2 regions of the Gudongella ferriphila genome follow, and region 2 is predicted to be linked to the other one. Evidence: a T-box and tRNA genes for the amino acid it is inferred to sense, from the RefSeq annotation. Region 2 holds a T-box; the other holds one or more tRNA genes.

Region 1 (15,415 bases), on a different contig from region 2:
GCGCCCCATTTTTATTTTCACTTGGGTAATACTATCTTGTCCATTGTTATATCCTTGATGCTGCTACAGCCTGTCATAAGCATGGTGTCCTTCAATTCTGCAATAAGCTTCTCTGCATGAAGCTGGACCCCTTCCTCTCCTCCGCCGATAGCCATGATTGTAAAGGTTCTTCCTATAAGAACAGCATCTGCTCCCAGGGCAATTGCCTTAAACACATCTGCACCTGTTCGGATTCCTCCGTCTACAAATATCTTCATCCTGTCACCAACAGCCGCCCTTATTTCAGGCAGAACCTCAGTTGTTGCAGGGGTGTTGTCAAGAACCCTTCCTCCGTGGTTTGAAACCACTATTCCATAGGCTCCTGAGTCAGCGGCCTTTCTGGCCCCTTCTGCAGACATCACACCCTTTATTATGAAAGGAAGCCTTGTCCCCTTCACAATTTCCCTTAGATCCTCAACGGTCTTTGTAAATACAGGCTTGCCTGATTTGGCCAGGTGTACAAGTCCGGCAGAATCTATGTCCATAGCCAGGGCTAGAACATCAATTTCTTCAACAATCTTTATTTTCTCCATTACCATCTCCTGTGACCAGGGCTTTAGGGTTGGTACCCCCCAGCCTTCCACAGCCTCAAGATGCTGGAGTGGCTCATCAAAATATGTAGGGTTTGCTCCGTCCCCTGTAAATGCCGCTATTCCAGCATTCTTTGCTCCAATAAGGGTTCTTCTGTGATATTCTCCCTCGGCGATCCTTCCACCGTAATTTATGTCCATACCACCTATTGGCGCTACAAATATTGGTGCGGTAAATTCCTTGTCAAAAAGGTTGATGCTGGTATCCTGTCCCTTTCCTTCATAGATCATATCCATTACTACCTTTACCTGTTGGAGATAATTGTAATTCCTGATGAAGCTGTTGCCTGTGCCTTTGGCACCAACTCCTGGAACCCAGCCTCTACAGGCGACCCCATTGCACTCCTTGCATACCAGACACAACGGTGCCAGAATTTCTTTTGCATTTTCCCTGATTTCATTATAGTCCATGGTCATCCTCCTTAAGCATTTGATCAATAAAGAATCAAATATTTTTCTATATACCATTATAACACTAATGCAGTAAAAACTCACTGCCATCTATTCAATTTCGACAGATGACAGTGAGCTTTTATCTATATATAGGGGATAAACAACAAGCTATTCTACTTCGAATCCTTCTACCTTTGCATTGAATGAATACTCAGCTGACGGGAATTCTCCCTCAACACTTTCCTTGTGGAATTGGTTTAACCCATCAACCATTGCCTTTCTGATGTCGGCAAATTGCTTTACAAATTTAGGCTTGAACTCACCATACATATTCAAAAGATCCTGTGTGACCAAAACCTGACAATCTACATATGGACCAGCTCCAATACCTAACACAGGAATGCTTACTGATGCCGTAAGAGCTTTTGCAACTCCTTTAGGCACACACTCCAGCACTATTGAAAATGCACCTGCTTCTTCAAGTTTCTTTGCATCTTCGATAAGCTGTTTCGCACTTTCCGGTGTTCCTCCCTGAACCTTGAATCCTCCCAGCATTCCAGCTGTCTGAGGTGTCAAACCTATGTGTCCCATAACAGGTATCCCAGCCTTAACTATGGCTCTTATTGTATCAGCCATCTCTGCGCCACCTTCAAGCTTGACGCAATCGCAGCCGGTTTCCTTATATATTCTGTTTGCAGTCTGAATCGCCTGCTCTATGCTCACATTGTAAGTTCCAAAAGGCATATCTCCAACGATAAATGTGTCTGGAGCCCCCTTGACCACTGGTTTGATGTGATGCAGCATATCTTCAAGTGTCACTGCAGTTGTTCCATCATATCCAAGCATAATCATTCCCAATGAATCTCCCACAAGGATTATGTCTACATCACTTTCGTTGACAATCGATGCAGTGGTAAAATCATATGCAGTTACATATGTAAACTTTCTGCCTTCCTCTTTATACTTCTTGAAATCTCCAATCGTCATCTTTTTCTTGTTTAATTCCTTATGAACTGACATTATATTCACTCCTTTTATATCTCCGTTTAACCTACTTGCAATGCTATTTGAAGAACTTTTTTCCATACAGGTGCTTGACTATGTAATGATCAAGTAGTCTAACAGATTTACTTTAGTATGAGCTTTCCATCAGCTGTTACTTAATCATTTCTTGGTCTCTCCTAGTATTGCTCTTCCTTCAGCTTAACAAGCCTTGTCAAAAGGGCATTAACTGGCGTCTTGATATTGTGCTTTTCACCTTCTCTTACTATTGCTCCATTGATATTGTCAATCTCAGTCCTTCTCTTGTTAATTACATCCGATAGCATAGAGGAAACATTCTCTCCAGTTACCCTGCTGATCTCTTTGAAATGGGTTACCGCATCTGGTGTCTCCAATGTAATTCCGGAGGCATCGGCCACTAACATTGCTTCATTGACTGCTTCTTCAGCCAATGATTCAAGCTCAGGGTAATCCAGGATTTCTCCATTCTTTAATCCTGTTATCGCAGTCATTGGGTTGATTCCTACATTAACCAAAAGCTTATCCCAAATCAAGCCCATTACATTGTCTGATACTGAAACCGGTTCCAACTTAGCATCTCTGAATACATCAGCTATTTTCTTGATTCTGTCGGTTGTCTCTCCGTTAAGTTCTCCTATTACTGTTGCACCATGGCCTGCATGCTTTACCCTACCTGGCCCTAAGAGGTTAGCTCCATGAGATGTGGTTCCTGAAATGATTTGTCCTTCCTTCACTACGGTTTTTATCTTCTCTATATTTCCAAGACCATTCTGCAATGTAAGAACAACAGTATTTTCCCCTATTACAGCCTGGTTAGACTTTATTGCTAGGTCTGTTATGGTTGATTTTACAAACACTATCGCCAGGTCAACAACCCCAACTTCCGAAGGATCTGAGGTTGCCCTGATATTCTTTATGTATCTGTCACCACTTGTCCCTTCAATCCATAATCCGTCCTTGTTTATATTGTCGATATGCTCCTGGAATACATCTAGAAAATATACCTCATTGCCAGCTTCTGCAAGAAAGCCACCATAAATGCTTCCCATGGCCCCGGCACCAATTATTACAACTTTCATTGTCCCAGCCTCCTGATATCATTCATCTTATTGGATTACTCGTATTTGTTAAACAACTTTTGAAAGTCCTCAAGACTGTCCTTGATGTGATATACATGCTTATCTTCAGGGAAATTCTCTCCCTTGACATCATCAACGTACTCCTTGAAGGCATTTGTGATCACTTCAGCTACGTTTGCGTATTTCTTAACAAATTTCGGTGTAAAGGCCTGGAACATGCCAAGCATGTCACCACAGATTATCAGCTGGCCGTCGCATGGCAATCCTGCTCCGATTGAATATACTGGAATAGACAATTTGCTCGCTATAAATTCAGTAAGCTCAGGTGGTACAGCTTCAAGAAGCAATGCAAGTGCTCCTGCCTCTTCAATTGCGATGGCATCCTTAATAAGGTCCTCAGCACTGTCTACATAAAGTCCTTGAGCCTTGAATCCTCCCAACTGGCCTGCACTTTGAGGTGTCAATCCGATATGTCCGATAGCAACAATACCTGCATCAGCAATGGCTTTGATTCTGCTTGCAATTCGAACTCCACCTTCAAGCTTTATTGCATCAACATCTGCTTCCTTAAGGAATCTGACTGCATTCTCAACAGCATCCTCATCACTTTTATGGTATGATCCAAATGGCATATCTCCAACAACAAATGTGTTAGGGGCGCCTCTTCTAACTGCCTGACAATGCGATATGCAATCGTCCATTGTTACAGGAACTGTTCCCTGATAACCTAGAACTACCATCCCGAGAGAGTCTCCCACCAGTATCATATCCATTCCAGCTTGCTCTGCAAATGAAGCTGTAGGAAAATCATAAGCTGTTATCCATGCAACCTTTTCTTTATTTGATTTCATTTTGTGTAAATCAAGAATGCTCTTCTTTTTTGCCATTATGTCCCTCCTAAATAATTGTATAACTCAACTTTTACTCCAAATTTAGTCTATCTTTGGAATGTCTTCCTCTGACATGTGGAAGGCTTCCTCAGGTGCTGGATAGGATCCACTCTTGACATCCTTGTCCCAAGCGCTGAATGCATCTATCATATCTTGTCTCATCTTTGCATACTGTCTTACAAATCTTGGTTTGAAATCACTGAATATCCCAAGCATGTCATATGCATTCAAGTTGAATCCAACAGCAGATGGTCCTGAACCTGTACTCATTACAGGAACTGTCAACTTAGAATTGATATAGTCATTAAGTTCTGATGGAATAAGTTCAATCAGTACACAGAACGCTCCTGCTTCTTCAGCAGCAAGTGCTTCCTTGATTAACCTCTCAGCTGTATCCTTGTTCTTACCCTGGAGCTTAAATCCACCGATCGCCGCTGCAGTCTGTGGAGTAAGTCCGATATGAGCCATTACAGGTATGCCAACCTCTGATACTGCTTTGATCTTGTCCATTATTCCAAGACCGCCTTCCATCTTGACACAATCAGCTCCTAGCTTCATTAGTTTTCCTGCATTTCTGATTGCCTCTTCCTTGCTTGCCTGATATGACATAAATGACATGTCTGCTACAATGAAGGTGTTTGGTGCACCCTTTCTTACAGCCTTTAGGTGGTATTCCATATCTTCAATATTAACGTGGGTAGTACCTTCATAACCTTGCACTATCATTCCAAGCGAATCGCCCACAAGTATCATCTCACAGCTTGACTCATCAACCAATGTTGCCATCTGATAGTCATATACTGTGACCATACCGAATTTTTCACCTTCATGCTTTTTGTCCATGATTTCTTTAATCGTTAGCTTCTTCTTTGTCATTCCCATACACTCCCTTTAAGTATTATTTGAATATTGCCCCTGACATCGCTGACCCTACCTGTCTTGAATACCTGTCCAGGTAGCTTCCCTTCTTGACCGGTGGTACTGGCGGTGTCCAGTCCTTCCTTCTTTCTGCAAGAACCTCTTCTGCAACTTCAAGATCTATTACACCGTTTTCTATGTCAAGATTAATGATGTCTCCTTCACGTACAAATGCCAAGGGTCCTCCATCTGCTGCCTCAGGTGATATGTGGCCTATTGCAGCCCCCCTGGTAGCCCCTGAAAATCTGCCGTCGGTAACCAATGCTACCTTGTCACCTAAATCCATTCCAATTATAGCTGAAGTCGGTGTCAGCATTTCTCTCATACCTGGTCCGCCTTTTGGTCCTTCATATCTTACTACTACAACATCCCCAGGATTTATGACTCCTGCAAAGATTGCCTTAACGGCCTCTTCTTCCTTTTCAAAAACTCTTGCAGGCCCTGAGTGTTTAAGCATCTTATCAACAACTCCCGCTTTCTTACATACAGCACCTTCCGGTGCCAATGAACCGTACAGTATCTTAAGTCCGCCTGTTCTCGAATAGGCAGTTTCCATATCCCTTATGACATCCCTATTGATAACCTTGGCATCTTCAACATTCTCAAAGACGGTTTTTCCTGTTACAGTCATGGTATCCTTAAGCAGACCCAGCAGCTTAAGCTCCTTAAGTACCGCTTCCACTCCTCCTGCTCTGTCAAGATCTGCAGGGAAATGATCCCCAGCTGGCTTTAGCTTAACCAAATGTGGTGTCTTGGCAACAATTTCCTCAACTAGGTCCATGTTAAATTCTATTCCTGCTTCATTTGCTATCGATGCAAGATGAAGTATTGTATTGGAGGATCCACCGATTGCCATGTCAAGTAGAAGAGCATTATAGAATGCATCAGGTTTAAATATGTCACTTGGCTTAATATCTTTTTCATAAAGCTCCATTATCTTCTTGCCTGTTTCCTTTGCAAGTGCCAGCCTTTTTCCTGATGTTGAGGGATAGGTACTTCCAGGCAAGGCCATTCCTATTCCTTCGGTCAGGAAGTTCATTGAGTTTGCGGTTCCAAGAAGGTTACATGCCCCACAACCAGGAAGAGCAACCTTTTCAAGCTGAACAAGCTCTTCAGGTGTCATGGCTCCTCTAGCCACTGCGCCTGAAGCCTCCATCAGATCCGTATATCCAACTTCCCTTCCTTCATTGAAGCCAGTGGCCATTGGCCCACCGCTGATCATGATAGCAGGGACATCAAGTCTTGCTGCTGCCATAAGCATCCCAGGAGTGATCTTGTCGCAATTTGTTATAAGAACCATTGCATCAAAAGAGTGACCGTTCATCATGCATTCAACGGAATCTGCTATAAGCTCCCTGCTTGCCAGAGGGTAATGCATACCATAGTTTCCTTGTGCTATGCCATCACATATCCCTATGGTCGGAAACTCGATGGGAGTTCCTCCTGCTTGAAGGACTCCTTCCTTCACTGCCTTTGCTATTGTGTCTAGGTGTACATGTCCTGGTACTGCTTCATTTTGTGAATTAACTATACCTATCAAGGGCTTATCCAGATCTTCCGGCAAGAAGCCCATTGAATAATAAAGAGCTCTATGCGTTGCTCTTTCTAAACCTTTAGTTGTTCCATGGCTTTTCATATGTTTCCTCCTGTTCTATATTACCTGTTCTATATTAAAAGGTACTAACTCAGTAAGCTTGGCAGCCACATAATTATTGCTGGGAAATATGTGATCAAGAGAAGTATAGCTATCTCTGCCAAAAGGAAAGGCATTATTCTCCTACTTATCTGGCCTATGGATATGTCTGCCAGGTTACCTGCAACAAACAGGTTTATGGCCATAGGTGGTGTTATCATTCCTATTGAGGTGTTTATTACCATTATTATCCCCAGTGCTACCGGATCTAGACCCAATATCTGAGCCAATGGCAACAGCATCGGAGTCATCAGTAATATGATTGATTGTGTCTCAAGGAACATTCCAAGGAACAACAATATTACGTTAATAAGCAATAAGACAACGTACTTGCTGCTGAAGGCCCCCAAAATCGCTCCAGCTATTGTAGTTGGTATATTTGCACTTGTCATCAGCCATGAGAATGGTGCTGACATCGCAACTGTAAACAAAACGATAGCAGTGCTAACTGCAGATTTGGATAAAATCCCAGGTAGGTCCTTCATTTTAAGTTCTCTGTAAATAAATTTTGATACAATAAAAGCGTACACTACAGCTACTGCAGAAGCTTCTGTGGGAGTAAATATTCCACCATAAATTCCGCCGAGAATTATCACTGGCATCAGGAGTGCCCATATTGCATTAAAGAAGGACTTTATTACTATTCCAACAGTTATCTTCTCGTGCTGCTTGATTTCAAATCTACCTACAGTCACTATACTTATGAATATGATAGCCCCTGCCAGCATAAGTCCTGGAATTACGCCTGCAATAAACATGGTACCTATTGATACTGAGGCAATTATTGCATATGTAACCATCGATATACTTGGTGGTATAACCACTCCCAGTGTACCAGAAGATGCGGCAATAGCCGCTGCTCTATCCTTGGGATAACCGGCCTTTTCCATATTAGGAATCATGATACCGCCAATTGCCGCTACTGTTGCTGGATTTGAGCCAGATATTGCACCAAAAAATGCCGAAGAAATTGTTGTGATTATACTAAGACTTGCAGGGAGTTTTCCCAATATTACCTGGGCAAATCTAATTAACCTCTTCGATATACCACCCTTTTCCATCAAATCTCCCGATAAAATGAAGAAAGGTACTGCCATAAATGGAAAACTGTCTATTGCAGTAAACATACGTTGAACTACCACTACTATATTGGTGTTCATGTCACCTGTAAGCAGAGCAACCACTGATGCTATCCCTAGTGAAATGGCTATGGGGATATTCAGCAAAAGCATAAATGCCAACATTCCAAAAAGTGTAATTGCCAAATTATCCACCTCCTAATCAATATTTGATTTAATTTCTTTTTCCCTTCTTATCTGACCAATTGCGTACTGGAGAGATCTGATAATCAATAGAAACAGTCCCACAGGTACAGCTGAGTAAACCATCCATGTTGGTATATGAAGAGCGGGAGTTGTCTGTCCCATCTTTTGAAGTCTCATGATCAGATTTCCAGCATTTACAAGCATAAAACCAGAAAAACCGACTATTATTGTGGTTCTAAGTATAAAGAAATACTTGTGGGTTGATGCAGGCATTGCACTAACAAAATTATCAACCGTAAAATGTTGATTTCGTTTGGCACCTACGCCAATTCCTAAAAATACTATCCAAATCATTAGATACCTTGCCAATTCCTCAGCCCATGGGAAATTAGCTAACCCGGTATATCTGAAAAAAGTGGCCATAAATACGACAATAACCATTAGCGGCAGAATTATCGTGATTATCTTCTCTTCAAAATTATCCAGAAAATCTATGATTTTCTTCATTATTAACCTCCTTAATTGCTATGGTTAAACATATTAGGATAGGGTGCAGCATCGCACCCCATTCCCTTATAATTTATTTTCCTAGTAATGCATCAATATATTCTGGATTGATCTGATCTGAGAATTTCTCGTAAATTGGCGCGAATGCATCCTGCCACAATTGCTTGTCTACCTCTGAAACGGTTACTCCATTTGCCTCAATAACCTCGACAAGCTCCTCATCCATTTGCTTGCTGTATGCTCTTTCCCAATCTCTTGCTTCCTTCTCAGCTCTTACAATTGCATCTTGAACATCTGCTGGATAACTGTTGAAAGCATCAAGGCTTATCATCATAACTGCTGGTGAGTAGAAATGTCCTGTAAGTGAAAGATAGTCTTGAGCTTCGTGCAGCTTGTTAGTATCGAAAATTACCAGTGGATTTTCCTGACCATCAATTGTTCCCTGTTGTAGTGATGTGAAAACCTCTCCCCATGCCATCGGCGTAGGTGTTGCTCCAAGAAGTTCAAAAGAAGCTATGTGAACTGGATTCTCCATTGTTCTTATCTTAAGTCCTTTAACATCTTCAGGAGTCAAGACTTCTCTCTTGCTGTTTGATAGGTTTCTAAAACCATTCTCCCAGAAACCTAGACCTTTGATTCCTATTGGCTCCAATGATGCAAGTATTTCCTGTCCAACTTCACCATCCATAACCTCATATGCAGCCTCTCTATCAGTTACAATAAAAGGTAGGTCAAATAGCATAAAGTCTTTTGAGAAGTTTGGCAGTGGACCTGTTGAACTTACTGTCATTTCAAGAGTTCCAAGGCTAAGACCCTCAATAAGGTCTCTTTCATTTCCAAGCTGGCTGCTTGGGAAAATCTGAACGTCTACTTTACCTTCAGTGTATTCTTCTACTTTTTCTTCGAACATCTTTGCTCCAAGTACATAGTGACCATCAGGCTCAGTTGCAGTACCAAGTCTAATTACTATTACATCGTCGCCTGCTGCTGGCTGTTCTGATCCGCCGTTACCAGCAGGAGCCTCTGATCCTCCACCACATGCAACCAAAGAAAGCATCATTACAACTAATAAAGAAATAGCTAATATTTTTTTCATTTTACCCTCCTGTTTTCATAAGTATTTTCCCCTCTTGCTTGCTGCCTATGAACTGATTATGTATTTTCACCTCCCACTTTTAGTAACTAAATAAACATCCAGTTATTTCTGGAGTCTTTCAGATTGTTCCTTCCAAATTTCCATCGAATATTTAATGGCCTTTTCACCTGCTTCAACATCTCTGTTCCTTATTGCATCTATAATCGGTCTGTGGCTCATGAGAGCCTCATGTCCAAATCTTTCATCTCCCTTTTTCTTGTATATCTGAGGGATGTACAGATCCATTATATAATTGTAAATGGTAATTATTAGCTTATTGTGAGTTGCATTGCCCAAGGATGTGTGGAACTCATGCTCAGCCTCTGCTATTATCTCATTTTCATATCGGTTTTCTTCAACCATTCTTTTCGTGTACTTGAATGCATTTTCAATGAGTTCCAGATCTTCTTCGGTTGCATTTTGTACAGCTAACCTTACAATTCCGACTTCAAGCATTTCACGCAATTCCCTAAGTTCATTAAAGCTATCCTGATTTATTATTAGTTTAAATAAAAGTGGGTCAAACCTAGAGCCCTCAGTGCTGTCATTGATGTACGTCCCGTCTCCTCTTCTTACAGATACAATCCCATAAGCACTCAGGATTTTCATAGCTTCTCTTACAGATCCCCGACTAACGTTTAGACTATCTGCCATCTCAGTTTCACTTGGAAGCTTGTCACCAGGCTTGAGTTTCTTCTTCACCAGCAAGTTTTTAATCGTGTCCAGTACCACATCTGTTGCTGACAGACGCTTACCAACCCCTCTAAAGAGATCCTTGCTCTTATCTTGATTATTGTTCTCTGGCAAACGATAACACCTCCTCGCTAAACATCATATGTCCGATGTTTGATGTTTTGCTTTATGTCTCCCATATTACCACTTCTATTCGCTAAAAGTCAATAGCATTATTTGTACATTTCTAAATTTTCAGATTTATTTGTTTTTAATTTAACAAATATTTTGTCATTAAACTGTAACTTGAAAAATGAACATTTCAGAGTAAATTGGGTATAACTAAATAGGTGATATAAATGAAAGGTAAATATTTTATTACAACGGGTATTGTTTTGATTCTTATATTTGGAGCTATCCTTATTCCTCAGCTGATGGAGAATAACAATTCAGATGATTTTATTTTTGTTGCTGAAGACTCTCTGGGACCATGGTACTTCGACAAATCCTCCATTGAGGAGAGATATGACCAAGTGGAGGGTATCAGTGTCATTGACGTATGGGTGAAGCATGATATCGACCAAGAAGGGAACATTTGCGTAAGGGACGAGCTCCTTTGGCATATCGACCCTGCTCAGATGAGATACAAGTTTTCTGATGCCTTTGCCTTCGATGAGGCAGGTTATCTCATTGAAGCCTGATATCTCAATTATGAGGAGGTCTCGTGGAGACCTGTAGAGCCAGGCAGTGTTGTGGAGGAAATTATTTTAAAGGTATTGGAATACCATCAAAAATAAGAAATATTGATTTATATTTGACAAACTTTTTTTTGCATAGGGAGGATATTGCATGGGTAAAAACAGATTTATTTGTGATTTAAGGTCCCCGCTTTTGGTTTTTATTTTGTCATTGACTGTGATTTTTGGTTTTAACTCAGTGGCATCTGCTGCCGGACTTAATGAGCACTACCAGGAGGTTAATGACCAGGTCTCATATATACAGACAAACAACAGCATCCCAGACAAGGGGAATTTTTTCATAAGGAAAATCGTATCAAAGGCAGACCACACCTACTGGACCAGCTTTCGGATTCCAGGGGATGCAGGGTTTCTAAGATATTTTGATGATGATAAGGATCTTGTGGAGCTTCCAATGGTGGAGGGCTCCCTCCCCCAGGGAAGGATTCTATTTCTTTCCACAGACAGCTATCATTATATACTTGGTCAGCCCTATACCTACAGGGACTTGGGAGCGGGAACCAAGGATGCAATCTCAAGCCATCCAATCCAGCTAAAAAGAGATCAGGACGGTTGGATAGTGACCTTCCGCTATGGCTTAAGTCCTGGCGTTCAAGGAATTCTTTGGGGTGCAGGGTCTACTCAGGAGCTGGTTGACTTTAATAGCATCGATCAGCTTAGAATGTGGTCATACTATGACCTGGACAAAAATGCTAGACTTCTTTATGATGGTTACCATTATAAGAGCCCTTCCACATACTATCCGACAACTTCAACCTCCTATTGGAGGATACCCAGCGACTATCTGACAAATTCCATGGTGCGTTCAGGTGGAAGTAGGGCTTCTGAGATAATTGGGACCTCGCTTCTTAAAATCGCACACAGGAATATCAGTGATGAGGGATATCTACCAACATTACCGAGGAGCATCTGGCTCTTTAAGGATTATGGAATAGAAGCAGGATTCTTTGATACAAGATTCAATGCGGATACAATAGAGACCAACATAGTAGCCTATGGAAGATATGGAGATCCTGTGTATAGGGATATGGCCGTAAGGCTGGCTGAATACTATCTTGAACATGGAAGGAACAATAAGTATGTTCTGCATGATCCTGGAATGGGAGAAGGATGGCTGGTTGAGGATTATTACCATGATTCAGGAAGAAAGAATCATACATCCCTAAATCACCAGCTTCAGGCGATACATTCATTCCTTTTGCTGTACGAATCGGAAAAGAATCCGGATTATCTGGATTTTGCACAGAAGATGATTACTGGAATTAAAATCACCCGGGACAAGTGGATAATGCCAGACGGAAACCTGGAATATGCCTATATGCCAGATGGAACAATGGGTCTTGTGGATTATGATTACCTGACCTACAACGACCTGCTCAATGTTCAGGAGGCTCTTGTAAGGATTAGGGGTGAAGGAGACCAGGACCTGCAGATTCTATTGGAATCCAAGAAATTATGGATGGATAGGAACAATGTTTCCGGCTACAGAAGAACTGAAGACATAAAAGATCCCAGCTGATACTCAGCTGGGATTAATTTTGGCAAAATGAGTCAGAAGAACCGTCCCGGTGACTCACCGGTGACTCAAGGAGATATTCTGATTTGGGTATATTGCACGGGATTCATTATCCTTATTGGCAGTACGCTGTTACCAATGCCGCTGTCAATATGGAGCATTGTCCCTCCGGGAAGCTCCATTAGTCCCTTGTCATAGTGGGGAAAGAAGCCCTGTCCCGGTGAAACTACACCCCCCACAAGAGGCAGCCTCACCTGTCCTCCGTGGGTATGCCCTGATAGGATCAGATCCGCCTTACCATCAGCATACCAGGATGCCCGGACCGGAGAATGTGAAAGCAGTATGTTTAGCCTGTCTCTTTCAAGCTCTGAAAGCATAACTTCATAGTCATGCTCCTCCACATAGAATTCTGCTCCGTAAACATGGACCGTCTTGCCTTCTATGTCCACTTCTGCCCTGTCGTTGTTCAGTATGATAACTCCCCGACTTGAAAGCTCCTCCAGAAGGTCCTTCCTGTGCCTGTTGGCTATCTCATGGTTGCCCTCAACAAAATATATGGGCACCCCGGTTGTCTTCAGGGAATCAACCAGGCTCAGGGAAACGGTCAGGTCCTCCGTATTATGGTCCACCAGATCACCTGTCAAGGCTATCATATGTGGATTGAATTCCTTAATCTGTTCCTTAAGCCTACTTATGTTTATCCTGTGATTGGAATGAAAGTCAGTGACCTGAACTATTCTTATTTCATTTTCCACCTTGCTTGACTGAATCTGTATGCTTTCAGTCCTAAAGTGAGATATCTGATTTCTGTTGTATAAAAACATCCCAAGAGCAATGATTGCAATTGCCATAAGTATTATCTTCATCTTCATATATTCTCCCGCCTTCGCAGTGTTACTGCCTATAGGATACTATCTTCTAAGTGTTGCTTCAATCCGTTTGGGGTTAAGGAAGAGCCCTATTGCATCTTCAATGGATGTAACAGCGATATGGGCTGACTGGAGCAGTCCTGTAAATGCTCCCTCCTGGCCGATTATTGCAATCCCTATCCTGGCTTCACCCAGCATGGCCATATCATTTCTTCCATTACCAATTGCGGCGGTTCTACCTGATTCCAGCTGGGAAACAATCCGTCTTTTGCTTTCCTCGGCATTTCCCTTGTCAAACACTCTAACCTCCACCGGCAAACCTGAGCATTCATCCTTTACCGTTCCAAAGGTGTCTGCGGTCAGAACAGTAAGATTAAATCCTGCGGATCCCAGCCTACTTATGCCTTCTCTTGTCTCCCTTGACATCCTTCCATCCACTGCAAGGGTTCCGTTGTAGTCAAACACAATATTTTCAATTTCAAGGGGATCTTCATATCCCTGTATTTCAAGCTTTAGCATGGTATCCCACCTAAGTATCATTTTTTGATCAGGCAAACAAAAAGAACCGTCCCGGATGTTTGTGTTTGTAAAGCAAAAATGCCCCGACTGCCTTTTAAGTAAAGCATCCGAAGCACTTTTTAAATGGTGCGGGAAAGAGGACTTGAACCCCCACGTCAATGACACTAGATCCTAAGTCTAGCGCGTCTGCCAATTCCGCCATTCCCGCAAATGGTGACCCATCCGCGACTCGAACGCGGGACACCCTGATTAAAAGTCAGGTGCTCTGCCAACTGAGCTAATGGGTCAAAATAAAATGGGGTGGATAATGGGATTCGAACCCACGACCTCCAGAGCCACAATCTGGCGCCCTAACCAACTAGGCCATATCCACCATGTTTTTTCTTGGAGCGGGTGAAGGGAATCGAACCCTCGCAGCTGGCTTGGGAAGCCAGTGCTCTACCACTGAGCTACACCCGCAGCAACACTTTAAGTACTGCTGAAGACACTCAAATTTACTCCGCACTCCGTAAGCGGATTAACCGCTGACTTATATGATTATAACAGTTCTAAAATATCATGTCAATAATTTAGTTGAAGATTATTGGATTTTTTCCTCCCCTAGAAAGGATAGCTGCTCCATGCTCCTATCCATAAGGTTGCTTAGGGATACACCAAGTAGTCTTAGGCTCTTTTCCCATTCCATCTCATTAAAGAGGATGCCTGCAAGATTGAATATTTCCTCACCATGGGATATGTAGTGGTTGAAGGTCCTGCTCCTAGTGTGGCTATGAAAGTCCTCATCCTTGATCTTCACCGTCAGGGTTCTTCCGTGGATATTTCTGCTTTCAAGGTCCTTTTCAAGCTCCATGGAATACTCTCTAAGCCTTTCCATAAGAAGCTTTTTGTCCCTTGTCTCCCTGAAGGTCCTTTCCACACCCATGGATTTCCTTTCCCTGGTTGTGGTTACAATCCTCCTGTCAACTCCCCTTATCCTGTCGTAAATTTCCTTGCCGCCTCTTCCAAACATGTCCATAAGGAAGTCCTCCGGCAGTCTGTAAAGCTCTTCCACTGTGTATATTCCAATGTCATTGAGGCGCTTTCTCGACTTGCTTCCTATTCCATACACCTTGCTGACAGGAAGGGGAAACAGGATTTCAGGCATCATTTCCTGGGTTATCTTCATGAATCCATCAGGCTTGTTCCAGTCCGAGGCAAGCTTTGCCAGAAACTTGTTGAAGGATACCCCAATTGACAGGGTGAGTCCCGTTTCCGTCATAACCCTTGCCTTTATTAGAGCAGCAATCTCCTCGGGGGATTTTTCCATCCCGGATATGTCCATATAGGCCTCATCGATTGAAAGGGGCTCGATCCTGTCTGTTATGCCCCTTAAAACCTGAAACACCTGTTTTGATATCTCCTGATACCTTTTCATTCTCCCTGGGACATAAATCCCATGGGGGCATCTTTCCTTGGCCATAAAAATTGGCATGGCTGAATGTATTCCATACTTTCTTGCTTCGTAATTACAGGTGGTCACAATGCCCCTGTCGCTTCTTCCGCCTACAAT
Region 2 (15,415 bases):
TTGTTTTTTCTAATACTAACAGGGAGGTAATGAGATGAAGTTATCAGTAAAGGATATTTTCAGGAATTCAGAGGATTACATGGGCAAGAAAGTAAGACTTGAGGGCTGGATAAGAACATCCAGATCATCAAAGGCTTTTGGGTTTATCGAACTGAATGATGGTTCATTCTTTAAGAATATCCAGATTGTTTATGACGATACCTTAACAAATTTCAAGGAAGTTGAAAAGCTGGCAATATATTCTGCCATAGTAGTGGAGGGTACACTGGTTCAGACTCCAGGAGCCAAGCAGCCATTTGAAATCAAGGCGGAGGGAATCGCTCTTGAGGGTGAGTCAACTAGCGATTATCCAATACAGAAGAAAAGACACACCCTTGAGTACCTAAGAACTATCGCACACCTTAGACCTAGGACAAACATCTATAGTGCAGTTTTCAGGGTAAGGTCAATCCTGGCTTACGCCATCCACAAGTTTTTCCAGGAGAGAGGCTTTATCTATGCACATCCTCCAATCATAACAGGCTCTGATGCAGAGGGGGCTGGAGAGATGTTCAGGGTCACCACATTGGACTTTGACAATACTCCAAGGAAAGAGGACGGCAGTGTGGACTTTTCAAAGGATTTCTTTGGAAAGGGAACCCACCTTACTGTAAGCGGTCAGCTTGAGGCGGAGGTATTTGCTTTGGCCTTCAAGAACACCTACACATTTGGACCCACTTTTAGGGCAGAGAACTCAAACACTCCAAGACATGCGGCTGAATTCTGGATGATAGAGCCAGAGATTGCGTTTGCAGAGCTTAAGGACAACATGGAGCTTGCTGAGGACATGTTCAAGTATATGATCCAGTATGTTCTGGACAACGCACCAGAGGAGATGGAGTTCTTTGACAACTTTGTTAGCAAGGGAATAATTGAAAGGCTGACCAAGATAGTTCAATCGGACTTTGGTGTTATCACTTACACTGAAGCAATTGAAAAGCTGCTTCAGTCAGGAGAGGAGTTCCAATATCCAGTTGAATGGGGAATGGACCTTCAGACTGAACACGAGAGATATATAACTGAAAAGATATTCAACAAGCCTGTTTTCGTAATTGACTATCCAAAGGAAATCAAAGCCTTCTATATGAGGGTCAATGAAGATAACAAGACCGTTGCAGCAATGGACCTTCTGGTACCTGGAGTAGGGGAGATTATCGGCGGGAGCCAAAGGGAGGAACGTCTTGAGGTGCTTGAGCAGAAGATAAGGGACATCGGAATGGATCCAGAGGACTACTGGTGGTACCTTGAGTTGAGGAAATACGGAGGGACAAAGCATGCAGGCTATGGATTGGGCTTTGAACGTGCGGTTATGTATATCACTGGAATGTCAAATATCAGAGACGTGATCCCATTCCCAAGAACAGTGAACTCAGCCGAATTCTAAATAAGTGTTGCTAAGAATACCTGCATTTGCTATAATCAAAGCTAAATCAGACAAACATTGAAGAGAACAAGTAGGGTGTGAATTGATTTCAGAGAGCTGCTGGAGGGTGAAAAGCAGTATATGAAGCACTTGAACTCATCTCGGAGTTTCCAGGGTGTAAGTCCTGGACGGCTGTCACCGTTAAGGGACATAAAGTGGATTAATCAATAAGAGTGGTACCGCGGAATAACCTTTCGTCTCTATGGAGATGAAAGGTTTTATTTTTTGAAATTTAAGGAGGTCATTCAATGAGAGAGTACAATCCAAAGGATATTGAGAAGAAGTGGCAGGATATCTGGGATCAGGAGCAGGTATACAAGGCTACAAACGACAGTGAGAATCCAAAATTCTTCGCCCTGGTGGAATTCCCGTATCCATCTGCAAACGGTCTTCACGTAGGTCATCCCAGACCCTACACGGCGCTTGATATAGTAGCGAGAAAAAGGAGATACCAGGGGTACAATGTTCTATTTCCAATGGGCTGGGATGCATTTGGACTGCCCACAGAGAACTTTGCAATAAAGAACAAGATTCATCCGAGAATTGTAACCGAAAAGAACATAGAAAGATTCAAGAGCCAGCTTAAGTCAATAGGCTTTTCCTTTGACTGGTCCAGAGAGGTAAACACAACAGACCCGGACTACTACAAATGGACCCAATGGATATTCTTAAAGCTGTTTGAAAAGGGACTTGCCTACAAGCAGGAATTCCCAATAAACTTCTGTACATCCTGCAAGGTGGGACTGGCCAACGAGGAGGTTGTTGGAGGGGTTTGCGAGCGTTGCGGCAGTGAGGTTGTCAGAAAGGTCAAGAACCAATGGATGCTCAAAATTACAGAGTATGCTGAAAGGCTTATCAATGACCTTGACCTTGTGGACTACATTGAAAGGGTGAAGATTCAGCAGACAAACTGGATCGGGAAATCAGTTGGAGCTGAGTTGGACTTTGTCATATCCGGGGGAGAGGACAAGCTAAGGGTGTTTACAACAAGACCTGACACCCTCTTTGGAGCCACCTATATGGTTATTGCAGCAGAGCACCCGCTGATTGAAAAGTATGCAGACAGAATAGAGAACATCGACCAGGTAAGGGCTTATGCTGAAGAGGTTCTTAACAAAAGCGATTTTGAAAGGACAGAGCTTTCAAAGGTTAAGACAGGGGTTGAGCTAAAGGGTCTTTCTGCAATAAATCCAGCAACCGGAAAGGAAATTCCTCTTTGGGTATCTGATTACGTGCTGATGACCTATGGTACCGGAGCAATAATGGCTGTTCCTGGTCATGACCAAAGGGACTGGGAGTTTGCAAGGAAATTTGACCTACCGATAGTTGAGGTAATCAAGGGCGGAGATATTGAAAAGGAAGCCTACACTGACACTGATTCAGGTATCCTTGTGAATTCCGGATTCATAGATGGGATGGAAGTGAAGGAAGCAATCCAGAAGATGATAGAGTGGGTGGATGAACAGGGCCTAGGAGAGAAGAAGGTTAACTACAAGCTTAGGGACTGGGTCTTCTCCAGACAGAGATACTGGGGAGAGCCCATACCTTTGGTCTATTGTGATGACTGTGGCTGGGTGCCAATCCCTGAGGAAGACCTGCCACTTCTGCTTCCCGAGGTTGACAACTATGAGCCTACAGAGACGGGAGAATCACCACTGGCAAATATCCACGACTGGGTGCACACCACTTGTCCAAAGTGTGGCAAGGATGCCCACAGGGAGACTGATACAATGCCACAGTGGGCTGGATCATCATGGTACTTCCTAAGATATACAGATCCACACAACAGTGAAAGCTTTGCTTCAGAGGAGGCTCTTGACTACTGGATGCCTGTTGATTGGTATAACGGAGGAATGGAGCACACCACCCTTCACCTGCTGTACTCAAGATTCTGGCATAAGTTCCTATATGATATAGGGGTTGTCCCAGGACCGGAGCCATATTCAAAAAGGACATCACATGGAATGATTCTTGGGGACAACAATGAAAAAATGTCAAAATCCAGGGGAAATGTAGTAAATCCTGATGATATAGTTAACGATTACGGCGCCGATACACTGAGAACCTATGAGATGTTCATAGGAGACTTTGAGAAGAGTGTTCCCTGGTCTGAAAACGGAGTAAAGGGCTGTAGAAGATTCCTTGATAGGGTATGGAGACTTCAGGACATAATTCAGGATGGTGAAGAGTATACAACAGAGCTTGAATCCTCAATCCACAAAACCATAAAAAAGGTAAGCGAGGATTTTGAGACCCTGAAGTTCAACACTGGCATAGCGGCCTTGATGTCGCTTCTGAATGAATTCAACGACCATGGCTCAATTACCAGGAAGGACTTTGAAACCTATCTGGTGCTTCTGAATCCTGTTGCTCCCCACATAACAGAGGAGCTTTGGGAAAATGTGGGCCTTAAGGGAAGATTGTTCGAGACGACATGGCCTGTATATGATCAGGACAAGACCATTGACAAGGTAATAGAACTTCCTGTACAGGTCAATGGCAAGGTTAGGGGTACAATCACTGTTGCCCTGGACGAGCCTAAGGAAAACCTTAAGGAAAAGGTTGATCAGGTTCCAGCAATCACAAAATTCCTGGAGGGTAAGACAATGGTCAAGGAAATCTACGTCCCAGGAAAGATATACAATATTGTTGTAAAATAGAAGAAATTATGCAATAATGATTCTGTTGATTTTTAACAGAATCATTATTTTTTTTGAAATTTTGGAGGTGCTTTAATGAAAATAAAAATCATAACAGACAGTACAAGCTATCTGGATAAGAATTACATTGAAAATGAAGATATTACGGTAGTTCCATTAAACTATGTTTTTGATGGAGAGGATTTCAAGGAAGGCTTCAAGGGTGAATTCGGTGAATTCTACCATAAGCTAAAATCCACTGATCTCTTTCCCACAACAAGTCAACCAGCTGTTGGAGACTTTGCAGCCGCTTTTCATGAGGCGCTTAAAAGCTATGACCAGATTGTGGTTGTTACACTTTCTTCCAAGATAAGTGGAACCTATACCAGTGCACATATGGCTGCAGAAATGGTGGATCCTGAAAACATAAAGGTGATTGACAGCCTTGGAGCTGCTGCAACCTTGAGGTTCCTGGTCCAGGACGCTGTAGGGCTGGCAAAGGCTGGTTTGGATGCCCAGGAGATTTTTCAGGAGCTTGAAAGTAAAAAGAAAAATCTGGGCATCGTACTTACAACCGATACCCTGGAGTACCTAAGCAGGGGAGGAAGGCTATCCTCACTACAGGCAGGGATCGGGAACATATTGAGTATAAAGCCTGTGATCAGGATGCTGGATGGAGAGCTTAAGCTCGTAGAGAAGGTAAGGGGCGGGAAAAAGGCCATAAGCAGATTGCTGACATATATTCCAGAAGAGGTGGATCGTATTTCCCTTTGTCATGTGACAAATATTCAGGAGGCTGAAAAGCTGAGTGAAACCCTAAGACAAACCTACCCTGGAGTGACGGTGGAGATAGATGAGCTAGGTCCCGTAATCGGTGCCCACCTTGGTCCTAAGACCCTTGGGATCTGCTTCAGCTACAATGTAACAGACCAAGTACTTTAAAGATTCAATACAATTTTAATATTCTGGATAATTCAATAGGTGTATTATTTTTTTCCTAGTATGTTATAATGTAGACGAAGTAATTCAAAATCGACGGAGGTGCATTAAATATATGAGGAAAATCCTAATTACAGGAGGCCTTGGACAAATAGGTTCAGAGCTGACCAAAAAAATGAGAGACATCTACGGCAATGATAATGTCGTTATGACTGATATGCAGGCTAAGGATACACACAAGGATCTTATTGAAAGCGGACCCTTTGAGGTGCTTGATATCCTGGACAGAGAGAAGATGGGAGAGGTTGTGGACAGGTATAAGGTGGATACCATCGTAAACCTGGCGGCGATCCTGTCAGCCGTTGGTGAAGCCAAGCCACAGCTGTGCTATAACGTCAACATGAATGGACTGTACAACGTACTTGAGTTAGCAAGGGAGAAAGACCTGTCAGTTTTCACTCCAAGCTCAATAGCAGTCTTTGGGGCGAACACACCAAAGGACAAGACTCCACAGGACACAATCATGAGACCGGGTACAATGTATGGGGTTACAAAGGTGGCTGGAGAGAACCTTTGCGACTACTACTACCATAAATTCGGGGTGGATACAAGGGGAGTAAGATTCCCTGGACTGATATCAAACGATACCCTGCCAGGTGGAGGAACCACAGACTACGCGGTTCACATCTACTACGAGGCACTAAAGCAAAAGAAATACACAAGCTTCATCGACAAGGGAACAAAGATGGATATGATGTACATGCCTGATGCACTGAATGCAATAGTTCAGCTTCTTGAGGCAGACCCGTCAAGACTTAAGCATAGAAATGCCTTCAATATCACAGCAATGAGCTTTGATCCTGAGGATATGGCCCATTCCATCAGAAAGCATATTCCTGAATTCCAGCTGGATTACGACGTTGACCCGGTAAGACAGGCCATTGCAGATTCTTGGCCCAATTCATTGGGCGATTCTGAGGCAAGGGCACAATGGGATTGGAACCCTGAATTCCTACTTGAGGACATGACAGCAGACATGTTTCAGAGCTTGAGGAAGAAACTTAATATACAGGACTAATAGTTAAACATAAGGCTGGGAAATTTCCCGGCCTTATGTGCTTTTCAATGTTGACAAGATTACCCGGATATACTATACTATATTAGGAATACCGACTAATTAAGTTGGGATTAAAGAGGTGATGAAATGAAATTGTCAACCAAGGGAAGATACGGCCTTATGGCCATGTACCAACTGGCCCAGGATTATGGCCAGGGACCCATTTCCCTGAAATACGTGGCTGAAAAGCAGGGATTAAGCGAAAATTACCTGGAGCAGCTTTTTTCAAGTCTCAAAAAGGACGGGTTGCTCAAGAGCGTAAGAGGGGCCTACGGTGGCTATATGCTTTCAAGAATGCCAGAGGAGATAACAGTGGGAGAGGTTCTAAGGTCTCTGGAAGGACAGATGTCCCCATCTGATTGTGTCGCAGACGGAAGCTACGACTGCAGCAGAGATGACAGATGTGCGACCCAGTGGGTACTGGGCCAGATCAAGAACAGTATTGACCAGGTTATTGATTCCATAACTCTTATGGATATGATAAAGGACAATAATGGAATAAACACTGAATTGGGGGGAGATTAATGGATAAAATGATATACATGGACCACTCGGCTACAACACCTGTCAAAAAGGAAGTCCTCCAGGAGATGCTTCCATATTTTTCAGAGTTCTATGGAAATCCTTCAAGTGTCTATCAGCTAAGCAGCAAATCCAAGCTTGCAATAGACAAGGCAAGGGAACAGGTTGCAAAGGGTATAGGTGCGAAGAAGAATGAGATTTATTTCACAGGCGGTGGCTCTGAGTCGGACAACTGGGCTATAAAGGGAATTGCATACAGACACAAGGAAAAGGGAAATCACATCATAACAACCAAGATTGAGCATCATGCAGTACTTCACACATGTGAGTATCTTCAAAAGCAAGGCTTTGAAGTGACCTATCTGGATGTGGACCAATATGGAATGGTTAACCTCCAGGAGCTTGAGAAAGCCATCAAGGACAATACAATACTTATTTCAATTATGTTTGCAAATAATGAGATCGGTACGGTACAGCCCATCAAGGAAATTGGTGAAATCGCAAGAAAGCACAAGGTCCTATTCCACACAGATGCAGTTCAGGCTGTTGGAAGCATAGAAATAGATGTGAATGAAATGAACATAGACCTTCTTTCAATGTCTGCACATAAGCTGTACGGACCAAAGGGAGTTGGAGCTCTGTATATCAGACAAGGAACAAAAATCGATCCCCTTATAGCAGGTGGAGCACAGGAAAGAAACAAAAGGGCTGGTACAGAGAACATTGCAGGAATTGTAGGCACCGGCAAGGCTGTTGAGCTTGCTTATGAGCATCTGGAAGAAAACAACAAGAAGCTGGTTGCATTAAGAGAAAGACTCATAAGGGGGATTCAGGACAACATCCCTCATGTAAGGTTAAATGGTCATCCTGAAAAGAGACTGCCAGGGAATGTGAATTTCTGTTTCCAGTTCATCGAGGGAGAGGCACTTCTATTGAGTCTTGACATGGTTGGTGTAGCAGGCTCAAGCGGATCTGCTTGTACTTCAGGATCACTTGACCCTTCACATGTGCTGCTTTCCATAGGCCTGCCACACGAAATAGCACACGGTTCCCTGAGACTGTCTCTGGGTCTTTCCAATACCGAGGAAGAGGTTGATTATGTTGTGGAACAGCTAGAAGGAATCGTTGAAAGACTTAGAAAGATGTCACCATTATATGATAAAGTTCAGGGGGGAATATAAATGTATTCAGAAAAAGTAATGGAGCACTTCACTCAGCCACGTAACGTTGGTGAAATTGAAAATGCAGATGGCGTAGGTGAAGTGGGTAATGCAAAATGCGGGGACATTATGAGAATGTACCTGAAGATAGACGGAGATGTCATAACTGATGTCAAGTTCAAGACCTTTGGCTGCGGCTCAGCAATAGCTTCATCCAGCATGGCCACAGAATTGATCAAGGGAAAGACAGTAAAGGAAGCTATGGAACTGACAAACAAGGCAGTAGCTGATGCTCTGGACGGACTACCTCCGGTTAAGATGCACTGCAGCGTATTGGCTGAGCAAGCCATAAAATCAGCTCTTGTTGATTATTCAAAGAAATCAGGGGTAAAAATTGAAGGACTGGAAGATGTTGACTTTGATGATGAACATCTACATGACCTTCCTGAAGATGAGGAAGAATAATTATTGACCTATAAAGACTTTGGTTAGAGATGGCGTAGAAACATCCAGCCATGGTCTTTATCTGTTCAGGGGTGATTAAATGTCGATCAATACGCCGCCTTCTCTTTTTGTAAATCTGGTATGGATTCTGTCAGCGCTTTTGCTGGCCCTGGTAATCTATTATCTGATAAACATTGGGAACAGGTATGTTCCAAGCAAGAAAGTAATAAGGTACAATACTAGGCTGATACTGTGGGTGATAATATCCCTTTTCGGCATATATTTTGTTACGCTGGTTTTCAGAAGGTACACCCTGGTGGCAGATACATTCTATACTATAATCATATCAATGATTCTGGCATACTTTCTAAATCCCCTTGTGAATATCTTTGAGAGGAAGGGATTCAGGAGAATATTTGCCACCATAACAGTATATCTTTTGATTCTTGGGACCATATCAATCCTGTCCGTCTCGGTCCTTCCAAGAACCGGTCAGGAGATCAAAAGACTGGTGACAAATTTTCCCGGATATGTCAACACGGTCTCATTATGGATGACAAACCTGTATTCAGGCTATTCGGACTCCCTGATTGAAATGCCTGAGCTTCTAAAGAGTATAGAGGATGTCATATCACAGAATCTGGAAAGGATTCAATCTGGAATAGCAAACGGTGTTGAGAGATTTGTTCTTGGCATGATAGGCCTTTTCACCAGGATCATCAGCTGGATATTGACTCCCATACTTACCTTCTACTTGCTGGTTGACAAGGAGCATTTCATCGACAAGTTCAGGAAGGTGATACCTAAAAAGCACAAGGAAGAAATTCTTGAATTGCTTCGTGAAATAGACACTGCCTTGTCTCAGTTCATAAGGGGCAGGCTATTGATGGCTGCCATGGTTGGAATAGCCACCACAATTTTTCTTTTCCTTATGGGTATAGAATTTGCAATAGTAATCGGGTTTATAACAGGTCTGGCGGACATTGTTCCTTACATCGGACCCTTCCTGGGGTTTTTACCGGCAGTCATTTTCGCTTTCATAGCCAGTCCAATCAAGGCGTTTTGGGTTGGGGTGTTTTTCATACTGATCCAGTGGGTTGAAAACAACATACTTGGACCCAAGGTCCTTGGAAAGACCACGGGAATGCATCCCCTAACGGTACTACTTGCAATCATTGTGGGAGGAACAATATTCGGGGTTATGGGAATGATCCTTTCGGTGCCGGCAGTCAGTGTATCCATTATACTTTTCAACTACTTCAAGAAGCGACTTGCCCAGAGATATCCAACCGAAGGAGAGGGTACAAAGTCATTGTAAATTGACAAATACAGGGCTTTACTTTAAAATAGTATAGATAGGACATCCCTCCCTTTAAAGGGAGGATTTTTCTAATAAAAAGGGACGAGGTGTATGTATGAGAAAATTAGGACTTCATGAAATAAGAAAGGAATACCTGGAATTCTTCAGAGAAAAGGACCATCTGGTTGCACCCAGTTTTTCATTGGTTCCCAAAAACGATAAATCCCTATTGCTGATCGGAGCCGGGATGGCACCTTTAAAGCCCTACTTTACTGGAGATGCGGTTCCGCCACACAATAGAATGGTAACCTGTCAAAAGTGTATCAGAACAGGTGATATAGAGAACGTTGGAAGGACTGCAAGACATGCTACATTCTTTGAAATGCTGGGTAACTTCTCATTCGGTGACTATTTCAAGAAGGAAGCTGTTGCATGGGCATGGGAATTCTTGACTGAGAGACTGGAAATAGACCCCAAGGATCTGTGGGTTAGCGTCTACCATGAAGATGACGAAGCTTACAACATCTGGAAGGATGACATAGGAGTACCGGAGGAAAAGATTGTAAGGCTGGGAAAAGAGGATAATTTCTGGGAGCTTGAGGTTGGCCCATCAGGTCCTTGTTCAGAGATTTATATAGACAGGGGAGAAGCCTTCGGCTGCGGACATGAAGACTGCAAGCCGGGCTGTGACTGTGACAGATTCCTTGAGGTTTGGAATCTGGTATTTACACAGTTCGACAAGGATGAAAAGGGAGTCTACCACCCCCTTTCAAACCCAAATATTGATACAGGAATGGGTCTTGAGAGGATTGCTGCAATTATGGAGAATGTAAACACAATCTTTGATATTGGAGCCATAAATGACATCCTCAGAAAGGCTGAAGAAATCAGTGGCTACAAGTATGGCACAGATGAAGGCAAGGATGTATCCGTAAGGCTTATAACAGACCATACAAGGGCAATGACCTTCCTTGTAAGTGACGGAGTCATACCGGGAAACGAGGGCAGAGGCTATGTTCTTAGAAGACTTATCAGAAGGGCTGCAAGGCACGGCAAGCTTCTTGGAATCGAGGAAGGCTTCCTGCACAAAATGGCAGGTGTTGTAATTGACTCCTGGCAGGTTGAGTACAAGGAACTGAAGGAAAATGAAGTGCAGATCAAGAAGATAATCAAGGCTGAGGAAGAGAAGTTCCAGGAGACCATCAATGCTGGACTTTCAATTCTAGAGGCTTATATAAAAGATATGAAAAACTCCAGTGAAGAGGTATTTAGTGGAGAGAGGGCCTTTAAGCTATATGACACCTACGGTTTCCCTCTTGAACTTACCGAGGAAATACTTGAAGAAAGAGGAATTGAGCTTAACAAGGAAGAATTCAAGGTTCACATGGAAGACCAGAGACAGAGGGCAAGAAGCGCCAGAAGTGAAACCGACGGCGGATGGGGCGGCAATGACGATGAGCTGACAAAGGGCATCAAGTCAGAGTTTAAGGGCTACCTTAAGACTTCCCTAAAGAGCAAGCCTCTCCTTCTTATCAAGGAAGGTGAAAGGGTAAGCCTTCTAAGTGAAGGGGAACAGGGTCATGTGATACTTGAAGAAACTCCATTCTATGGAGAACAGGGTGGTCAGGTAGGAGACAAGGGAACCCTCACCTGGGAAGGCGGCAAGGCAAAGGTTCTGGATACAAAGCTTAGCCAGGATGGAGCACCTATTCATCTTGTTGAGATCCTGGAAGGTCAGCTTAAGGAAGAGATGGAAGTTTTTGCACAGGTGGATGACGATCTGAGGGATTCAACAAGAAGAAACCACTCTGCAACACATCTACTTCACAAGGCTCTTAGAGAGGTTCTGGGAAACCATGTAAACCAGGCTGGATCTCTGGTAATGCCGAACAGATTGAGATTTGACTTTACGCATTTTGAAGGTATTAGCAAGGACAACCTTAAGAAAATTGAGGAGCTTGTAAATCACCAGATCCTGAAAGGACTGCCTGTAATCACCAGGGAGCAATCCCTTAAGGAAGCACAGGAGCAGGGAGTTACTGGACTTTTCGACGAGAAGTACGGAGAGACCGTAAGGGTCGTCAGCATGGGAGACTATTCTCAGGAGCTCTGTGGTGGAACCCACGTTTCAAACACCGGTCAGATAGGACTGTTCAAGATAGTTTCCGAGGCGGGCATTGCATCAGGAACAAGAAGAATCGAAGCCCTTACAGGGATTAACGTATACCTCTACCTTAACCATATGGAAGAGGAGCTGGACCAGGTAGCCTCATTGATAAAGGCAAACAGACAGAATCTAAAGGATCGTGCAAAGGGACTGATTGAGGAATCCAAGGAGAAGGATAGGGAAATCAGCAGGCTGAAGGACAGGCTCTCAGCAAACATTGCTGATGAAATACTGGCTCAGGCCAAGGATGTAAAGGGCGTTAGGCTAATTACACACATCTCATCCGACCTTGACATGAACGGTCTTAGAAATCTTGGAGACGAGCTTAAGTCAAGACTTGGCTCAGGGGTTGTGGTTCTTGGATCCACAGGGGGAGACAAGGTGTCCTTGGTTGCAATGGCAACAAAGGATGTGACTGCCTTGGGAGTCCATTCAGGAAACATTGTCAAGGCCGTTGCACAGGCCACTGGAGGTAGTGGAGGAGGAAGACCCGAGATGGCCCAGGCAGGTGGAAAGGATAAGTCCAAACTGCCCGAAGCCATGGAATCAGTGGAAAAAATTCTTTCAGGCCAGATAAAATAGCCATAAAAAAAGCTTCCAATGATGGAGACTTATGTTATAATAGATAAGAGGGGTGATAGTGTGGATGAGAAAATGAATGAAACCATGAAGTTTGAGGCAGCAAAGGAAACACCGGCGGAACCTCGCGAAATTCTATTCTCTGTATTTGATTCCCTGGAGGAAAAGGGATACAATCCCATAAATCAGATAATAGGGTATATACTATCAGGGGACCCTACCTATATTACAAGCCATAACAATGCAAGGTCGTTAATTAGAAAAATCGAGCGGGACGAGTTGTTGGAGGAAATACTTCGAGCATACTTAAAATGCACTAAAGATTAGATATAATGGATGGATGGCTGACACAGGCTATCCATCCTTATTTATGATATGATAGAGGGAGCTGTAGAGAAAATGGAAAAGACAATACTTGGCAGGTCCGGAATAGAGGTATCCAGACTTTGCTTCGGGTCTCTTACAATGACACCCTTCCAGGCAAACCTTTCAGAGGAAAAAGGTGCATACCTTATCCAGCATGCCTTTGAAAAGGGAATAAACTTTCTTGATACAGCAGAAATATACGAGAACTATGGATACATCAAAAAAGCACTTAAGGGAATTAAAAGAGAAGACTATAGGATTTCCACAAAGACCTATGCCTATACTAAAGAATTGGCCCAGGAGAGCCTCGAAAGGGCTATGAGGGAAATCGGTACGGACTATATTGATATTTTTTTACTGCATGAACAGGAAAGCACCCACACAATAAGGGGTCATTACCCTGCAATAGAGTACCTGCTAAAGGCAAAGGAAGCCGGCAAGATCGGGGCATTGGGAATTTCCACCCACAGAATAGCCGGAGCAAGGGCCTTAAGGGACTATCCTGAGCTTGACATTCTTCACCCAATTGTAAACAAAAAGGGCATAGGGATACATGACGGTAAAATCGAAGAAATGCTGGATGAGCTTGAACACCTTAATGGAACTGGTGTAGGAATCTATGGAATGAAGCCTCTTGGAGGCGGACACCTTATCAGGGAGGCGAGGGAGTCCTTAAGCTTTGTACTCCAAAAGCCATTTATCCATTCCATAGCAATAGGGATGCAATCAACGGATGAGATCGATGCAAATATTCAGCTTGTCCAAAATGGGTATATAGAAAAGGAAGTGGAGAACAGGTTAAAAAGCAACAACAGAAGATTGATTGTTCAGGACTTTTGCCAGGGCTGTGGTAACTGCGTAAAAAGGTGCCAGCAGGGTGGGATAACCCTGGTGGACGGAATGGCAAAACCTAATGATAAATGCATACTTTGCGGATATTGTGCAACGGTATGTCCGGAATTTTGTATAAAAGTGATATAATGGAGATAATATGGAACGAATACTAGGATTGGATGTAGGAACAAAGAGAATCGGAGTTGCAGTAAGCGACCCCTTGGGCTTGACCGCCCAGGGAGTGATGACCCTTGAAAGAATAGGCATGAAAAAGGATATGGCGGCAATAGAGGAGCTTCTTCAGCAGTACCAGGTGAGGAAGGTCGTTGTAGGCATGCCAAAGAACATGAATGGAACCATTGGCCCTTCAGGGGAGATGGCACAAAAGGTTGGAGAGAAAATAAGGAACAAGTTTAATATAGAAGTGATTTATGTGGATGAGAGACTGAGCACGGTCTCCGCGGAAAGGGTCCTGATCCAGGGAGATGTCCGCAGGGAAGACAGAAAAAAGTACGTGGACAAAATAGCCGCTACATATATTCTGCAAACTTATCTTGATATGATATATAATGGTTAAAGGAGGAAAACAATGACTGAAAGACATACGTTCTACGATGAACTTGGAAATGAGATTGAATTTGTGGTAAAGGCTAAATTCAGCTTGGACGACACTGATTATGTGGCGCTTTTGCCGGCAAACGAAATAGATGCAATGACATACATCCTAAGGATTGAAATGGATGATGAGGGAGACGAAATACTGGTTGGGATAGATGACGACGAGCTTGAGGAAGCAAAGGACGTCTACGAGGAACTGGTTAAGGAAAACCTACAATAACAGGCGGGTGATAGCTGTGGAAGCCATGATAAAGCAATTTATGGAAAAACTGCAAAAGGAAGGATACAAGTACACAAACCAAAGGGAAGAGGTCCTAAGGATTCTACTTAGGAACAAGGACTCCCACATGAGCTGTGACGAGGTTCACGGCATTGTATCCAAGGAAAGAAAAGACGTGGGCATAGCCACAGTTTACAGAACCCTGCAGCTTTTTGAGAAGCTGGGATTAGTATATAAGATTAATTTTGACGATGGTGTAAGTCGTTATGAGTTGAATTTCGGAACGGAGAATCATCACCATCATCATTTAATATGCACAAATTGCGGAAGTGTGACCGAAGTGAAGCTGGATCTGTTGGAATCCCTTGAGGATGAAATCGAAAAGGAAGAAGGGTTTACAATTCAGGATCACAACGTCAAATTCTACGGAATATGCAAGGACTGCAAGGATAAAGAAAAGAACGCCAACAAGAAAAATAACAAGGAGTGATAAAGTGGCAAAGCAAAACAAATTAAAAATAATCCCTTTAGGTGGATTAGGAGAAATCGGAAAGAACATTACCGTACACGAGTACAAGGACTCCATAGTCCTGGTTGACTGTGGAATGACATTTCCAGAGGATGAAATGCTTGGAGTTGATATAGTGATTCCAGATATATCCTACCTTATCAAAAATAAGGACAAGATAAAGGGACTGGTACTGACCCATGGTCATGAGGACCACATAGGGGCGATACCTTATGTCCTTAAGAAGGTGAACTTCCCAATTTACGGAACGAAACTGACATTGGGACTGCTGTCAAACAAATTGAAGGAGCACAATCTCAAGAATGTCGATATGAATGTGGTGGCACACGGAGACAAGGTTAAACTTGGTCATTTCACTGCAGAATTCATAAGGACCACACACAGCATACCTGACAGTGCTGCAATAGCACTGACAAGCCCAATCGGAACAGTTATCCAGACAGGTGACTTCAAGATTGACTTCACACCCATAAGTGGTGAGACAACTGACCTGAACAGGTTTGCAGAGCTTGGGAACAA

Evidence for each region. A T-box is a leader RNA that pairs with one kind of tRNA and senses whether it is charged. The one in region 2 lies ahead of leuS (leucine--tRNA ligase), so its partner is inferred to be a tRNA-Leu.
Region 1: it encodes a tRNA-Leu, which carries the amino acid that the T-box ahead of leuS (leucine--tRNA ligase) is inferred to sense. The anticodon was not compared.

What each region holds. Positions count from the first base shown of each region.
Region 1 is NZ_JBJXRK010000004.1:39,970-55,384, forward strand. Features, by position in the region: gene ACKVDP_RS04365 (alpha-hydroxy-acid oxidizing protein) at 18-1,040, opposite strand; gene panB (3-methyl-2-oxobutanoate hydroxymethyltransferase) at 1,191-2,042, opposite strand; gene ACKVDP_RS04375 (ketopantoate reductase family protein) at 2,204-3,124, opposite strand; gene panB (3-methyl-2-oxobutanoate hydroxymethyltransferase) at 3,160-4,011, opposite strand; gene panB (3-methyl-2-oxobutanoate hydroxymethyltransferase) at 4,057-4,890, opposite strand; gene ilvD (dihydroxy-acid dehydratase) at 4,913-6,568, opposite strand; gene ACKVDP_RS04395 (TRAP transporter large permease) at 6,613-7,890, opposite strand; gene ACKVDP_RS04400 (TRAP transporter small permease) at 7,903-8,397, opposite strand; gene ACKVDP_RS04405 (TRAP transporter substrate-binding protein) at 8,471-9,493, opposite strand; gene ACKVDP_RS04410 (FadR/GntR family transcriptional regulator) at 9,596-10,339, opposite strand; gene ACKVDP_RS04415 (hypothetical protein) at 10,564-10,905, shown strand; gene ACKVDP_RS04420 (hypothetical protein) at 11,054-12,481, shown strand; gene ACKVDP_RS04425 (metallophosphoesterase) at 12,547-13,350, opposite strand; gene ACKVDP_RS04430 (HAD family hydrolase) at 13,390-13,866, opposite strand; tRNA gene ACKVDP_RS04435 (tRNA-Leu) at 13,991-14,074, opposite strand; tRNA gene ACKVDP_RS04440 (tRNA-Lys) at 14,078-14,153, opposite strand; tRNA gene ACKVDP_RS04445 (tRNA-His) at 14,163-14,239, opposite strand; tRNA gene ACKVDP_RS04450 (tRNA-Gly) at 14,252-14,325, opposite strand; gene ACKVDP_RS04455 (DNA polymerase IV) at 14,447-15,415, opposite strand, start outside.
Region 2 is NZ_JBJXRK010000013.1:28,139-43,553, forward strand. Features, by position in the region: gene asnS (asparagine--tRNA ligase) at 35-1,423, shown strand; T-box leader at 1,472-1,667, shown strand; gene leuS (leucine--tRNA ligase) at 1,711-4,122, shown strand; gene ACKVDP_RS08470 (DegV family protein) at 4,198-5,043, shown strand; gene ACKVDP_RS08475 (L-threonine 3-dehydrogenase) at 5,156-6,118, shown strand; gene ACKVDP_RS08480 (RrF2 family transcriptional regulator) at 6,245-6,682, shown strand; gene nifS (cysteine desulfurase NifS) at 6,682-7,860, shown strand; gene nifU (Fe-S cluster assembly scaffold protein NifU) at 7,861-8,304, shown strand; gene ACKVDP_RS08495 (AI-2E family transporter) at 8,384-9,601, shown strand; gene alaS (alanine--tRNA ligase) at 9,699-12,332, shown strand; gene ACKVDP_RS08505 (IreB family regulatory phosphoprotein) at 12,393-12,656, shown strand; gene ACKVDP_RS08510 (aldo/keto reductase) at 12,729-13,676, shown strand; gene ruvX (Holliday junction resolvase RuvX) at 13,687-14,106, shown strand; gene ACKVDP_RS08520 (DUF1292 domain-containing protein) at 14,119-14,367, shown strand; gene ACKVDP_RS08525 (Fur family transcriptional regulator) at 14,393-14,857, shown strand; gene ACKVDP_RS08530 (ribonuclease J) at 14,862-15,415, shown strand, end outside.